One region of the Streptomyces sp. NPDC058701 genome, then DNA from elsewhere that is predicted to be linked to it. Evidence: riboswitches for the same ligand, from Rfam matches in the RefSeq annotation. Region 1 holds a riboswitch; the other holds the start of a gene.
The links. A riboswitch is a leader RNA that binds a small molecule or an ion and turns the genes downstream of it on or off. The one in region 1 is predicted to bind glycine.
Positions count from the first base shown of each region.

Region 2: it holds a riboswitch for glycine, as region 1 does, so the genes downstream of both, gcvT (glycine cleavage system aminomethyltransferase GcvT) here and gcvP (aminomethyl-transferring glycine dehydrogenase) in region 1, are expected to answer to the same signal.

Region 1 is NZ_JBHXSY010000044.1:41,655-49,091, reverse strand. It holds gene ACFWW8_RS31635 (MerR family transcriptional regulator) at 1-111, shown strand, start outside; gene ACFWW8_RS31630 (bifunctional nuclease family protein) at 167-640, shown strand; gene ACFWW8_RS31625 (MerR family transcriptional regulator) at 833-1,471, shown strand; gene ACFWW8_RS31620 (DNA polymerase IV) at 1,614-3,098, shown strand; gene ACFWW8_RS31615 (PRC-barrel domain-containing protein) at 3,134-3,526, opposite strand; glycine riboswitch at 3,639-3,737, shown strand; gene gcvP (aminomethyl-transferring glycine dehydrogenase) at 3,934-6,819, shown strand; gene ACFWW8_RS31605 (DUF5999 family protein) at 6,892-7,098, opposite strand; gene ACFWW8_RS31600 (hypothetical protein) at 7,360-7,437, opposite strand, start outside.
Region 2 is NZ_JBHXSY010000009.1:218,119-225,555, forward strand. It holds gene ACFWW8_RS13045 (ABC transporter substrate-binding protein) at 1-1,098, opposite strand, end outside; gene ACFWW8_RS13050 (ABC transporter permease) at 1,173-2,168, opposite strand; gene ACFWW8_RS13055 (enhanced serine sensitivity protein SseB C-terminal domain-containing protein) at 2,650-3,390, opposite strand; gene ACFWW8_RS13060 (enhanced serine sensitivity protein SseB) at 3,473-4,207, opposite strand; gene ACFWW8_RS13065 (AAA family ATPase) at 4,353-5,033, opposite strand; glycine riboswitch at 5,215-5,318, shown strand; gene gcvT (glycine cleavage system aminomethyltransferase GcvT) at 5,512-6,627, shown strand; gene gcvH (glycine cleavage system protein GcvH) at 6,729-7,112, shown strand; gene glyA (serine hydroxymethyltransferase) at 7,128-7,437, shown strand, end outside.

The DNA.
Region 1 (7,437 bases):
CGCAACCCGCAGACCCGGGCGCACGCCGAGGCGACGCTGAAGGAGCTCGCGGGGCTGTCCGTACGGCTGCACGAGGCGCTCGTACAGACCGCTCTCGGGGTCCGCCTGTAGGGACCGAGGGGGGCCCGACTACCCAAATCGGCTGGGCAGGTCCTAGGGTTACTGTGTGAACGAGCTCGACGTTGTGGGTGTCCGGGTGGAAATGCCCTCCAACCAACCGATCGTGCTCCTGCGTGAAGTGGGAGGCGATCGGTACCTCCCCATCTGGATCGGTCCAGGGGAGGCGACCGCCATTGCCTTCGCGCAGCAGGGCATGGCCCCTGCCAGGCCGCTGACGCACGACCTGTTCAAGGACGTGCTGGAAGCGGTCGGGGAGGAGCTCACCGAGGTCCGCATCACGGATCTGCGGGAGGGCGTCTTCTACGCGGAGCTCGTCTTCGCCAGCGGGGTCGAGGTGAGCGCGAGGCCGTCCGACGCCATAGCGCTGGCCCTGCGGACGGGGACGCCGATCTACGGCAGTGACGGCGTGCTCGACGACGCCGGAATCGCCATTCCCGACGAGCAGGAGGACGAAGTGGAGAAGTTCCGCGAGTTCCTCGACCAGATCTCGCCCGAGGACTTCGGCACCGGCCCGCAGTAGGCGCCGGCCGCGCCGTCCAGGGGGCTGTCCACGGGAAAGCGTCGGCCCATTCGAGTAGCCCTTCCCGGCAATCGGATACGGGAAACCACTCTCAGGGTGATTATCACTCGGCGTGCCGAGTGTGGCGATCGTTGACGCACCCCTGGTGACTGCCTACCTTCAAGGTGGGCAGGTCAAGGACGGAGGGTCGGCGTGAGGATCACGGGCGACGGTACGACCGGGGGCATCCCCGTACGGAGTGACGGGGGACCGTACCCGCTTTACGGCAGCACGGTGGGGTCCGCGCGCCGTCAGCCGGAGTCGACGCCGGTCGGTCCGGTGAGCGACGACCCGGCGCCCGCGGAGGTCGGCTACCGCGGGCCCACGGCGTGCGCCGCGGCCGGGATCACCTACCGGCAGCTCGACTACTGGGCACGCACCGGGCTGGTGGAGCCCAGCGTGCGCGCCGCGTACGGGTCGGGCACACAGCGGCTGTACAGCTTCCGGGACGTGGTGGTCCTCAAGATCGTGAAGCGTTTCCTGGACACCGGTGTGGCGCTCCAGAACATCCGCACGGCCGTACAGCACCTGCGGGACCCCGCATTCGCGGACCTGGAGCGGATGACGCTCATGAGCGACGGCGCCTCCGTGTACGAGTGCACTTCGCCGGACCAGGTCGTGAGCCTGCTCCAGGGTGGTCAGGGCGTCTTCGGCATCGCCGTGGGCGTCGTGTGGCGGGACGTGGAGAACGCGCTGGCGCAGCTGCACGGGGAGCGGGTGGACACGGGCGAGACCGTCGTCCGCCACCACCCGGCGGACGAGCTGGCGGCCCGTCGCAACCGGGCCGTCTGAACCCGGCCTGAGCACGGACGGCCGTGTCGGCGGGCGCGGGGCCCCTGAGGGGGGCTCCGCGCCCGCCGTCGTTCCTCCCGGGCCGCAGGCGCCCCGGGAGCGGTCCCCGGGATTGTCAGAGGCATAGGGCAGCATCGGGGGCGTGAGAGCCGCGCCGACCATCCTGCACCTCGACATGGACGCCTTCTACGCCTCCGTGGAGCAGGCGTCGAAGCCGAGCCTGCGGGGGAAGGCCGTGATCGTCGGGGGGCTCGGTCCGCGCGGGGTCGTCGCCACCGCCTCGTACGAGGCACGGCGCTTCGGGGTGCACTCGGCCATGCCGATGGCCCAGGCCCGGCGGCTGTGCCCCAACGGCGCCTGCCTGGTGCCGCGCTTCAGCCTCTACCGCGAGGTCAGCGACGTGGTCATGGGCCTGCTCCGGGAGCTGTCGCCGCTGGTGGAGCCGCTCAGCCTGGACGAGGCGTTCGTGGACCTGGAGGCGGGCGGCGTCGCCTTCGACTCGCGCACCGCCCGGGCGACGGGCGAGCGGCTGCGCGCGGACATCCGGGCGGCGACGAGTCTGAGCGGGTCGGTGGGACTGGCCGGGTCGAAGATGCTGGCCAAGGTGGCGTCCGAGGAGGCCAAGCCGGCCGGGCTGCTGCTGATCGAGCCGGGCACCGAGTGCGAGCTGCTCGCGCCCATGTCCGTGAGGACCCTGCCCGGGGTGGGGCCGGCCACCGGGGAACACCTGCGCCGGGCCGGGATCACCACCGTGGGGGAGCTGGCACAGGCCGGGGAGGACGAGCTGGTCCGGATGGTCGGGCGCGCGCACGGCGTGGGGCTGCACCGGATGGCCCTGGGACTGGACGACCGGCCGGTGGTCGCCGAGCGGGACGCGAAGTCGGTGTCGGTCGAGGACACCTTCGACGTGGACCTGCACGACCGGGTCCGGATCCGCAACGAGGTGCAGCGGCTGGCGGACCGCTGCGTGCGCAGGCTCCGCGAGTCCGGGCACTCGGGCCGCACGATCGTGCTGAAGGTGCGCCGGTTCGACTTCTCGACGCTCACCCGCTCGGAGACGCTGCGCGGGCCCACCGACGACCCCGGGGTGGTGCGGGAGGCCGCGGCCCGGCTGCTGGAGGGCGTGGACACCACGGGCGGGGTGCGGCTGCTCGGGGTGGGGGTCACGGGCCTGGCGGACTACACGCAGGAGGACCTGTTCGCCCAGGCCGCCGCGACGCTCGCCGCCGGGGGGGACCCGGCCGGGGACGTGCCCGCCGGGGCCGATGGGGCGGAGGGGGCCGATGGGGTGACGACGGCGGCGGGGCCGTCGGACGCCGGCGCCGCCGCGCGGCACGCAACGGCCGCCGGGAGTCCGGCGGCGGCCGGTGAGCACGGGACGCCGGGGGAGCCGGAGGCCGCCGCCGAGCGGCGCTGGGCGCCCGGGAACGACGTACGGCACGCCGTGCACGGGCCGGGTTGGGTGCAGGGCAGCGGGGTCGGGCGGGTGACCGTACGGTTCGAGCGGCCCGGGTCGGCGCCCGGCCGGGTGCGCACCTTCCGGGTGGACGATCCGGAGCTGGAGGCGGCCGATCCGCTGCCCCTGGTGGGGGAGCCGGTGGGTGAGGAGGAGCCGGGTACGGCCTGAAGGGGCGCCCGGGCCGGCCGCGGAGGGGCGGCCGGTCAGCCGTCGTCGCCCGCCAGCCGGCCGAAGTCGCGCGGCTGCTCGGGGGGCGGGGGCGAAGGGTGGAACTCGGAGGGGAGGGTCACGTCCAGGCCGTAGTGGTGGTAGAGCTGCAGCTCCTGCTCGGGGGAGAGGTGGCGGCCGACGCCGAAGTCGGGGGCGTCCTTGATCAGGGAGCGGTCGAACGGGACGCGCAGGGCGTCCCCGACCAGCTCGCTCGGCTCCAGCGGGACGAAGGCGTCCCGGCTGAACAGGCCCGTCCGTACGGCGGCCCACTCCGGGACGCCGGTGGCGTCGTCGAGGTAGACCTCGTCGATGGTGCCGATCTTGCTGCCGTTGCGGTCGAACGCCTTGCGGCCGATCAGACTGCGCGGATCGATGTCGGTCTGCACGGTCCCTCCCTTGGGTCGCAACTCCTCCGTAATGACTACAGAAGGGCATATCGGGAGCCGAGGCCACTCGGGGAGGCCCCGGAACGGCGCTGGTAGGCTGGGTGGTGGCTGTCGACCCTGTGCGGGAGAGTCCTCCGAATGAGCTCGCCGGAGGCGCCGAAGGAGCAAATCCTCCCCGGAATCTCTCAGGCATACGTACCGCACGGACGAGGCCACTCTGGAAAGCAGGAGCGGGAACCGGGCGCGCAGTGCCGGTCCCCCTCCTCACCGACGGTGAAAGCCGGAGCTCGAGGGCGATCCCCGCGACTCCGGTGAAACTCTCAGGTTGAGATGACAGAGGGGGAGGCCGTCCGGGTGCCCGCGCCGTGGTGCCCCTCGCAGGTCATACGACCAGGAGGCCTCCGTACATGACCGCCAACCGCATTCCGCTCTCCCAGCTGGAGCGAGGCATCCCCTTCGAGCAGCGCCACATCGGCCCGGACGCCGGGGCACAGGCGAAGATGCTCGCTCAGGTGGGCTACGGCTCCCTGGACGAACTCACCGCCGCCGCGGTACCGGATGTGATCAAGACCGCCGAAGCGCTGAACCTGCCCGAGGCGCGGACCGAGGCCGAGGTGCTGGCCGAGCTGCGGTCGCTCGCCGACCGCAACCAGGTCCTCACCTCCATGATCGGTCTCGGCTACTACGGGACCTTCACGCCGCCGGTGATCCTGCGCAACGTCATGGAGAACCCGGCCTGGTACACGGCGTATACGCCCTACCAGCCGGAGATCTCGCAGGGCCGCCTGGAGGCGCTGCTGAACTTCCAGACCGTCGTCGCCGACCTGACCGGGCTGCCGACCTCGGGCGCCTCGCTGCTCGACGAGGGCACGGCGGCCGCCGAGGCCATGTCCCTGGCCCGCCGCGTGGGCAAGGTCAAGGGCGGTGTCTTCCTGATCGACGCCGACGCGCTGCCGCAGACCATCGCCGTGATCGAGACCCGTGCCGAGCCCACGGGTGTGGAGATCGTCGTCGCGGACCTCTCCGACGGCATTCCCGCGGAGATCGCCGAGCGCGGCGTCTTCGGCGTGCTGCTCCAGTACCCGGGCGCCTCCGGCGCCGTGCGGGACATCAAGCCGGTCATCGACCAGGCGCACGGGCTCGGTGCCATCGTCACCGTGTCGGCCGACCTGCTCGCCCTGACCCTGCTGACCTCGCCGGGCGAGCTGGGCGCGGACATCGCGGTCGGCACCACCCAGCGCTTCGGCGTCCCGATGGGCTTCGGCGGACCGCACGCCGGCTACATGGCCGTCCAGGCCAAGCACGCCCGCTCGCTTCCGGGCCGCCTCGTCGGCGTCTCCGTGGACGCGGACGGCAACAAGGCGTACCGCCTGGCCCTGCAGACCCGCGAGCAGCACATCCGCCGCGAGAAGGCCACCAGCAACATCTGTACCGCGCAGGTGCTGCTCGCCGTCATGGCGGCCATGTACGCCGTGTACCACGGCCCGGACGGCCTGCGGACGATCGCCCGCAGGACGCACCGCTACGCCGCCCTCCTCGCCGCGGGCCTGCGGGCCGGCGGGGTCGAGATCGTCCACGGCTCGTACTTCGACACGCTCACCGCGCGGGTTCCCGGCCGGGCCGACGAGGTCGTCGCCGCCGCCCGCGAGGGCGGGGTCAACCTGTACCGGGTCGACGCCGACCTCGTCTCGCTCTCCTGCGACGAGACCACCCTGCGCGCCGACATCGAGGCCGTCTGGGCCGCCTTCGGCGTCAGTGCCGACATCGAGGCCCTCGACGCGACCACGGCCGACACGCTGCCCGAGGCCCTGCTGCGCTCGGACGAGGTCCTCACGCACCCGGTGTTCCACCAACACCGATCCGAGACCGCGATGCTGCGCTACCTGCGCAGGCTCTCGGACAAGGACTACGCGCTGGACCGCGGCATGATCCCGCTGGGCTCCTGCACGATGAAGCTCAACGCCACCACCGAGATGGAGGCCGTCACCTGGCCCGAGTTCGGCCAGGTGCACCCGTTCGCCCCGGTGGAGCAGGCCGAGGGGTACCTCACGCTCATCACCGAGCTGGAGGAACGTCTCTGCGAGGTCACCGGCTACGACAAGGTCTCCATTCAGCCCAACGCCGGCTCGCAGGGTGAGCTGGCCGGTCTGCTGGCCGTACGCGCCTACCACCGCGCCAACGGCGACGAGCAGCGCACCATCTGCCTCATCCCGTCCTCCGCGCACGGCACGAACGCCGCCAGCGCCGTGATGGCCGGCATGAAGGTCGTCGTCGTCAAGACGGCCGACGACGGTGAGGTGGACGCGGCGGACCTGCGGGCGAAGATCGAGCAGTACCGCGACGAGCTCGCCGTGCTGATGATCACCTACCCCTCCACGCACGGTGTGTTCGAGGAGCACGTCGCCGACATCTGCGCCCAGGTGCACGACGCCGGCGGCCAGGTCTACGTGGACGGTGCGAACCTCAACGCCCTGGTGGGCCTGGCCAAGCCGGGTCACTTCGGTGGCGACGTCTCGCACCTGAACCTGCACAAGACCTTCTGCATCCCGCACGGCGGCGGCGGTCCGGGCGTCGGCCCGGTCGGTGTCCGGGCGCACCTGGCCCCGTACCTGCCGAACCACCCGCTGCAGCCGACCGCCGGCCCCGAGACGGGCGTCGGCCCGATCTCCGCCGCGCCGTGGGGCTCCGCGGGCATCCTGCCGATCTCGTGGTCGTACGTGCGCCTGATGGGCGGCGAGGGCCTCAAGCGCGCCACCCAGGTGGCCGTGCTCGGTGCCAACTACATCGCCAAGCGCCTGGAGCCGCACTACCCGGTGCTGTACACCGGCCCCGGCAACCTGGTCGCGCACGAGTGCATCATCGACCTGCGCCCGCTGACCAAGGCCACCGGCGTCAGCGTGGACGACATCGCCAAGCGTCTGATCGACTACGGCTTCCACGCGCCGACCATGTCGTTCCCGGTCGCCGGTACGCTGATGATCGAGCCGACGGAGTCCGAGGACCTCGCCGAGATCGACCGCTTCTGCGACGCGATGATCGCCATCCGCGCCGAGATCGAGCGGGTCGCGGGCGGCGAATGGCCGCTGGAGGACAACCCGCTGGCCAACTCCCCGCACACGGCGGCGGCGCTGGGCGGCGAGTGGAACCACCCGTACACCCGTGACGAGGCGGTCTTCCCGGCCGGCGTCACGGCGGCGGAGAAGTACTGGCCGCCGGTCCGCCGCATCGACGGTGCGTTCGGCGACCGGAACCTGGTCTGCTCCTGCCCGCCGCTGGACGAGTACGACAACTGACGTCAGGGTGCCGACAAGGGGCCGGCCCGGGATCTCCTCCCGGGCCGGCCCCTTCGTCGTTGCCGCGGCGGGTCAGGCCGCTTTCATCACCTGGGCGGCCGCCAGCGGGCGGTGCGGGGCGATGATCCTGCCGTCGGGCAGCAGCTCCCCGGTGTCCTCGAAGAGCAGGACTCCGTTGCACAGCAGGCTCCAGCCCTGTTCCGGGTGGTTCGCCACGGGGTGCGCGGCCTCCCGGTCGGCGGAGTCGGCTGACGGGCAGGCTGGCTGGTGCTGGCACATGGATGCGTTCTTTCGCTGCGGTGTGGTCTGCGTGCTACGGCTCGATGCGTGGTTCATGGCCGTCCCCCTGGGTCATCCCCGCACCCGCGGGGAGCTTGTCATCAGTCTTCCCCCACGACAGCCGCTTCGCAGGTATTTCCCGGCAGCTGTCCTCACAGAATGATGACGCATCACCCGTGCGGGCGGTTCAGTCCAACTCCCCTGTCATTTCGGATGGTTCGGGAGTAGCCCGTGCGGGCTAGGCCGAATGGGCCACTCGGGTCAGGCGGCCGGCGCGGCCAGGGTGGGCGGGAGCGGTGCGGGGGTCAGCCGGCGGATGAGCGCGGGCAGCAGTTCGGA
Region 2 (7,437 bases), on a different contig from region 1:
GGCGGTCTGCAGGGACTTCTTGTCGGCCGCGTGGATGACGGCCTTGCGGCACTCGACGTTGTCGAAGGGCGCGACGGTCTGCGGGAACACGGCGTACCGGATGAAGCCGGTCTGGCCGTTGTCCAGGTTGCCCTTGTGGTCCTTCAGCGCGGTGGCGCGGGCCGCCTGGCCGATGCCGGTCGCGTTGAGGTCGAGGTCGAACTCGCCGTTCATCAGGCGCTTGTCCATGTCGTCCGCGTTCGCCATGAACGTGACCGAGATGGAGTCCGGGAGCGCCTTGCGGATGGTGTCCGACTCGGGCTTGTAGTTCGTGTTGCGCGAGAGCTTCATGCTCTTGTTGGGCTCGTACGAGTCGATCTTGTACGGGCCGTTCGAGAAGGGCTTCAGGCCGTACTTGGCCGCGGTGTCCTTCTCCTGCTTGACCGGGCTCGCCGCCGGCATGGCCAGCATCTGCTCGAAGTCGCCGTTGGGCTGCGGGAGCTTGAAGATGATGGTCTTCGCGTCCGGGGTCTCGATCGCCTTGAGGCCGAGCTTGTCCGGCGCGGTGTCCTTGTACGGGCCCGGGTACTCGGTCTTCGGGTCGAGGACCTGCATCAGGTAGACCGGGCCGCCGGAGATGACGTCCTGGGCCCAGGTGCGCTCGATGCCGTACTTCACGTCCTGGGCGGTGACGGGCGTGCCGTCCTCCCAGGTCACGTTGTCCTTGAGGGTGTACTTGTACGTCTTGCCGCCGTCGCTGATCTCGGCCTTCGCGGTGGCGAGGTCGGGCTCCAGAGCGGTGCTCTGCTCGCCCGGGGCCGCCTTGTAGCTGACCAGCTGGCGGGCGTAGTAGCGGGAGAAGTCCCACATGAAGCCGTAGTAACCGCGCTGCGGGTCCCACGAGTCGGCTTCCTGGGTGCCGACGAACTTGAGCTCGCCGCCCTTCTTGTCCGACGGGTTGGCGATCTTGCCTATGCCCGCGTTGAAGCCGGCGCCGCCGGCGGCGGACTTGTCGTCGGTCTTGCCGTTGCCGCCACAGGCGGTCGCGGTCAGCATGACCGCGAGCACGACGGCCGTGCCGGTGGCAAGCCTGCGCTTCGACGTGCGATGGGTAGTCACGATGCTCGCAACCCTCCGTTGTAGTTCCGGTGTACGTACGGCTCGAAGCCGGTTCCTGGTTTGCCCTGCGGTGGCTAGCGGGAGCCCTTCGGGTCGAGGGCGTCACGGACGCCGTCGCCGAAGAGGTTGAAGGCCAGCACGGTGATGAAGATCGCCACACCGGGGAAGATCATGAAGAGCGGATCGTCCTCGTAGGTCCGCACGGCCGTGGAGAGGGTCTCTCCCCAGGACGGTGTGGGCGGCTTGACGCCGACTCCGAGGAAGCTGAGGGCCGCCTCGGTCAGCACGTTGGTGGGGATCATCAGCGTCGAGTAGACGGTGATGGGCGCCACCAGGTTCGGAAGGAGTTCGCGGAAGAGGATGTACATGCGGCCCGCGCCGAGGCTGCGCGCGGCTTCGACGTACTCCCGTTCGCGCAGCGACAGGGTCTGCCCGCGGACGATGCGGCCGATGTACGGCCAGCCGAAGAAGCCGATGACCAGCACCAGCACGGCGATGCGCAGGCCCGACCCCTCGAAGCCCCAGAGCTTGCTGGGGATGACGGAGATCAGCGCGATGATGAACAGCAGCTGCGGGAAGGCCAGCAGCAGGTCCATGACCCGGCTGACGGCCGCGTCGACCCAGCCGCCGAAGTAGCCCGCGATGATGCCGAAGAAGGTGCCCAGCCCGACCGCCACGAAGGCGGACAGGAAGGCCACCAGCAGCGAGATCCGGGCGCCGTAGACGATCCGGCTGAAGACGTCGCGGCCGTTGACCGGCTCGACGCCGAGCAGGAAGTCCCCGCTCATGCCGCCCCAGTCGCCGGCCGGCAGGCCGAGCAGCGGGTCCAGCATGTCCTCGTGCAGCTCCTCCGGCGGGTGCCCGAGGAGTTTGACGATCAGCGGCGCGAAGAGTGCGACGAGGATCAGCAGGAGCACGACGACACCGCCGGCCAGGGCGACCTTGTCACGCCTGAGGCGGATCCACGCGATCTTCCACGGAGAGCGCCCCTCGATCGCCTTCTGCGGGACGTCGGGGGCGGCCACGGCCGCGGGCCCGGCCGCGCTGGTGTCGTGCAGTGGTGCCGTCATCGTGGTGGGGACCCCTCTCGGCCGACGGTGGCCGGCCCATGCCCGCCGCTGTGGCGGCTTGGTTCTATCGGCGTCGCTGATGGTGCGATCGGCACGAAATGCGCCTGAAGTGCACGTGAAGAGCTGGTGCTTGCTGGATTGACCGGCCTTCGGTGGGGGGAGTCTTCAACGGCGTCTGAGCCGCCCGCCAGACCTGCCGGGGATGTGATGCGCAACCGTGATCTGCGCCTACACCTTCCGTTATCCGAACCGCGCGGACTGTTCAGCGGTGAAAGACCGCCCGTTAGGCGCGGAACGGACATCCGGGCCAACTGCCACTTAGGGCAGCCTTCTTGGGCGGATTCGACTGGATATGCGGAAGGCCGCACCGGCGGGCTCCGGTACGGCCTTCGAGACGGACGTCTCAGTATGCGGTTCTTCGGGGGCGTGCCCGGGGCGCGGCCGGTCCGGCGGACGCGGACGGCCCACGGCGCTCCGTACCTCAGTACGCGGGGCCCTGGCCCTCGCGGTCGTAGAACGGCCGGGTCTGCGCGCGCAGCCACATCGCCACCGGGTCGTGTTCGTCGGCCAGCGCGACGGTGCACACCGGGACGCCCTCGGGGACCACGCCCACCGACTGGCGCATCATCTCCCGTACCGATTCCAGCGCGGGCGCGGAGGCGTCGTACAGGTCGAGCCCGACCGCGAGGTACGGCGAGCCCAGCGCGGGCTGCACCCAGGCGCGGCGCAGTGACCGGACGGCGGGCGTGCGGTGGGCGTGCCGGGTCAGCAGCCCGTAGAACTGCGGCAGCTCGATGGCGGGCTCCGACAGCCGCAGCGGGCCGGCCGGCATCCGGTCGAGGCCGGTGGCGATGCGGCGCAGGTCCGCCCAGGGCACGCCGAGTCCGCCGCCCGAGGCGTGCGGGTTGAGCCACAGCCCCCAGCGGTCCGGGTACAGGGCGCGGGCGATGTCCCGGCCCGTGACGACCTCGTAGCCCCGGTTCCAGCCGCTGGCGGCCAGCTCCTGCGGGGAGGTCACGCACGGCGCGTAGCCGAGGCCCTCCACCTCCATGCCGCCGTACTGGGCGTCCGGGGACCCCGGCTGCCCCTGCCACAGCAGCATCCACAGCCGGCCCTCGGCGAGGGCGTGCAGCAGTGACTCGTAGCTCTCATAGCGCCCGGGAGTCACCTGGCGCAGCATGTGCTCGACCTGCCCGGCCGCGGCCGTGCCTGACGCACTCACCCGGTACCCCTCTTCGTCCGCCCGTCGTCCACGCGTACCCGGGCCGCGCGTGCGGCCGCAAGTGTGACCACCTTAAGCGGCCCTACGGGAGGTAGAAGGGGCGTACGCGCTCACGAATCCAGTCCGTGACCGGGTCCTCGGCGGCGTCCAGGAGGATCAACTGCACCGGCCACGGCGGCGGGACGCGGGTCAGGGCCCGGCCGAGGGCCTCCATCGGGGCGTTCTGCGTCTCGGGGTCCCATCCCACCAGCCGGACGCCGACGAACAGCTGCGGCTCCCCGCCCTCGACGCTGGCGAGGCAGCGGTACGCGGCGGTGACCGCGCCGGTCGCCCGGAACTCCTCCGTGGCGGCGGCCAGGAAGTCCACCGGGTCGTCCTGCCAGTCGGGCTCGTACAGCCGGACGCGCCCGCCGCCCGCGGGGCCGTCGAGGGGGCTGCGTCCGATGCGGCACAGCTCCGCGACGGCGGGCGGGGGGAGGGGGACGCCGACGGCTCCCTCGGGGTTCACGGCGATGCCGAGCTGCGGGGGCAGGCCGCGGGCGAACTCGACGGCGGGGGCCACGGCGAAGTCCATGGCGGGGCCGGCGCAGTAGCGGAACTGCGCCTCGGAGCTGTAGACGGGGACGTAGGCCGCCCCGGCGATGTCCATGGTCGGCAGGGACAGGCTCGCCGCGTCGGGGGCCCCGCCGGCGGGCAGCGGCACCCACACCCGGCTGCGCCCGAGCACCTCGAGGATCCGCGCCCCCGCGTCGGGCTGCCCCAGTGCCGCTCCGAGCACCTGCTCCAGTTCGTTCTCCGGCCAGCCGCTGCCCTGCATGTTCCCCTGCCTCCGTGTGGTGCCACCGCGTCCGGTGCCGAAGGCTATCCGCTGCCGGGTCCCGGGCCGCGGCGGGTACCGGCGTCCCGTCGTCCCGGCGTCCCGCCCCGGACGGCGGGGGCACGGGTCGCGGGTCGCGGCTCACTCAGCCGTGGAACGCGATCCGCGTCACCGCCGCGGCCGAGCGGCGGTCCAGGAGCGTCGCCGAGGCGCAGCCCGCCGGCGGGCGGCCGGCCTCCGCGTCGCGCAGCAGGCGCGCCACCGCCCCCCGGTGCCGGGAGAAGGCGTACGCCGACACGCGCCGCCCGCGCGCCGCCTGCCCGGAGAGGGCCTCCTCGGGGCTGCTGTCCAGGAACAGCAGGTGCAGCTCGCGGCCCCGGCGGCGGGCGGCCGCCGCGAGCAGACCGCGCACCCAGCTCTGGGTGCCGCAGTCGTGGACGACCACCGAGGCGCCGGAGCGCAGGACGCGCCAGAGCCCCCAGTAGTGGGCGGCGCGGACCAGCGGCCGGTAGGCGCCGTACGGGAGGACCGCCGGCATCCGGCGCTCCCAGCGCTCGCGGGTGTCCTGGGAGTCGACGGACCCGCCCTCGGCGGCCGCCCGCTTGATCAGCGTGCTCTTGCCGCCGCCGGGCAGCCCGGACACGACGACGATGTCCCCGGCCGCGAAGCCGAGCCGCTGCGGCCCGCGCACGGCCGGGCCGCGCAGGTCCCGGACCGCGCCGGGGGCGGCCGCGTCGGCCGCCCGGCGGAGGCGCGGGCCGCGCTGCTCCGGTACCGCGTCCACGGTTCCCGTCGTCGCCACTACTCCGAATCTCCGCACAGTGATCGCCTCCCCCGAATCGGGTCGCAAGGACCCTTGCCCACTGAGTGTAAAGAGACGGTAATCCGGGACCGGCGGTTCCGGTCCGGACCTCCGCGAACGCCGCGGTCTTTCGGGCCCGCCCGCCCGATCACGCGAACGGCGTGCAATGATGTGCGCCATCTGGACCAACTGCATACCGGCCGCTTGAATCCGCGCGGGAGAGTCCCGGCACGCCGCAAGGCCGTGCACGGGCGCCGAAGGAGCAAGAACCTCCCTTGAATCTCTCAGGCCCCGTACCGCGTGGATGAGGCAGATCTGAAAAGCGAGCCGTGCCGCCGCCCGTGAGGCCGGGGCGCGCGCTCCACCCAAGGTGCAAGTCGGGAATCCCGCCGGATCGGAAGATCGGGGGAACTCTCGGCGAACCTCTCAGGTTCCGATGACAGATGGGGAGGAACGTCCTCGTCATGTCATGTCGATGCCCTGGGACCCGGGAGTCACACCCATGAGCTCTGCCCCCCGTCTGACCGCCCTCGATGGGCTGCACCGTTCCCTCGGTGCGACCATGACCGATTTCGCGGGCTGGGACATGCCGCTGCGGTACGCGAGCGAGCGCGACGAGCACAACGCCGTACGTACGAAGGCCGGTCTCTTCGACCTGTCCCACATGGGCGAGATCACCCTGACCGGCCCGGAGGCCGTCAAGGTCCTCGACTACGCGCTGGTCGGCAACATCTCCACCGTCGGCGTCGGCCGCGCCCGCTACACGCACATCTGCCAGGCGGACGGCGGGATCCTCGACGACCTGATCGTCTACCGGCTGGGCGAGACCGAGTTCATGGTCGTCGCCAACGCCTCCAACGCCCAGGTCGTCCTGGACGCGATCACCGAGCGCGCCGACGGCTTCGACGCCGAGGTCCGCGACGACCGCGACGCGTACGCGCTGCTCGCCGTCCAGGGCCCGGAGTCCCCCGGCATCCTGAAGTCCCTGACCGACGCCGACCTGGACGGGCTGAAGTACTACGCCGGCCTGCCGGGCACCGTCGCGGGCGTGCCCGCGCTGATCGCCCGTACCGGCTACACCGGCGAGGACGGCTTCGAGCTGTTCGTCTCCCCCGGGCACGCCGTGGAGCTGTGGCAGGCGCTGACGAAGGCCGGCGAGGGCGTCGGCCTGGTCCCGGCCGGCCTGTCCTGCCGCGACACGCTGCGCCTGGAGGCGGGCATGCCGCTGTACGGGCACGAGCTGACGACCTCCCTCACCCCGTTCGACGCGGGTCTGGGCCGGGTCGTGAAGTTCGAGAAGGAGGGGGACTTCGTCGGCCGCGCCGCGCTGGAGGCCGCCGCCGAGCGCGCCGCCTCGAACCCGCCGCGCAAGCTGGTCGGCCTGATCGCCGAGGGCCGTCGCGTCCCGCGCGCCGGCTTCCCGGTCGTCGCCGGCGGCGAGGTCATCGGCGAGGTCACCTCGGGCGCGCCGTCCCCGACGCTGGGCAAGCCGATCGCGATGGCGTACGTGGACGCGGCGCACGCCGCGCCCGGCACCTCCGGCGTCGGCGTCGACATTCGCGGTACGCATGAGCCGTACGAGGTCGTGGCCCTGCCGTTCTACAAGCGGCAGAAGTAATCCTTCCCAGACCTCGGCCGTACGGGCAGCCGTACGGTCCTGTCCCAGTACCCGAGACCGCTGTTCGTTCCCACTCCCCCGCATCCAGGAGAATCAGGCCCATGAGCAACCCCCAGCAGCTGCGTTACAGCAAGGAGCACGAGTGGCTGTCGGTCGCCGAGGACGGCGTCTCGACGGTCGGCATCACGGAGTTCGCGGCCAACGCGCTCGGTGACGTCGTCTACGCCCAGCTCCCCGAGGTGGGCGACACGGTGACCGCGGGCGAGACCTGTGGCGAGCTGGAGTCGACCAAGTCGGTCAGCGACCTGTACTCACCCGTCTCCGGCGAGATCGTCGAGTTCAACCAGGACGTCGTGGACGACCCGGCGCTCGTGAACACCGCTCCGTTCGAGGGCGGCTGGCTGTTCAAGGTGCGCGTCGCGGAGGAGCCGGGCGACCTGCTCTCCGCCGAGGAGTACGCCGCGCTCACCCACTCCGACAACTGACCCCAGGGGATCTTGATGTCTGTGCTGAACACCCCGCTCCACGAGCTCGACCCGGACGTCGCCGCCGCCGTCGACGCCGAGCTCGTACGCCAGCAGTCGACCCTGGAAATGATCGCGTCGGAGAACTTCGCTCCGGTCGCCGTCATGGAGGCCCAGGGCTCGGTCCTGACCAACAAGTACGCCGAGGGCTACCCGGGCCGCCGCTACTACGGCGGCTGTGAGCACGTCGACGTGGTCGAGCAGATCGCGATCGACCGCATCAAGGCGCTGTTCGGCGCCGAGGCCGCGAACGTCCAGCCGCACTCCGGTGCGCAGGCGAACGCCG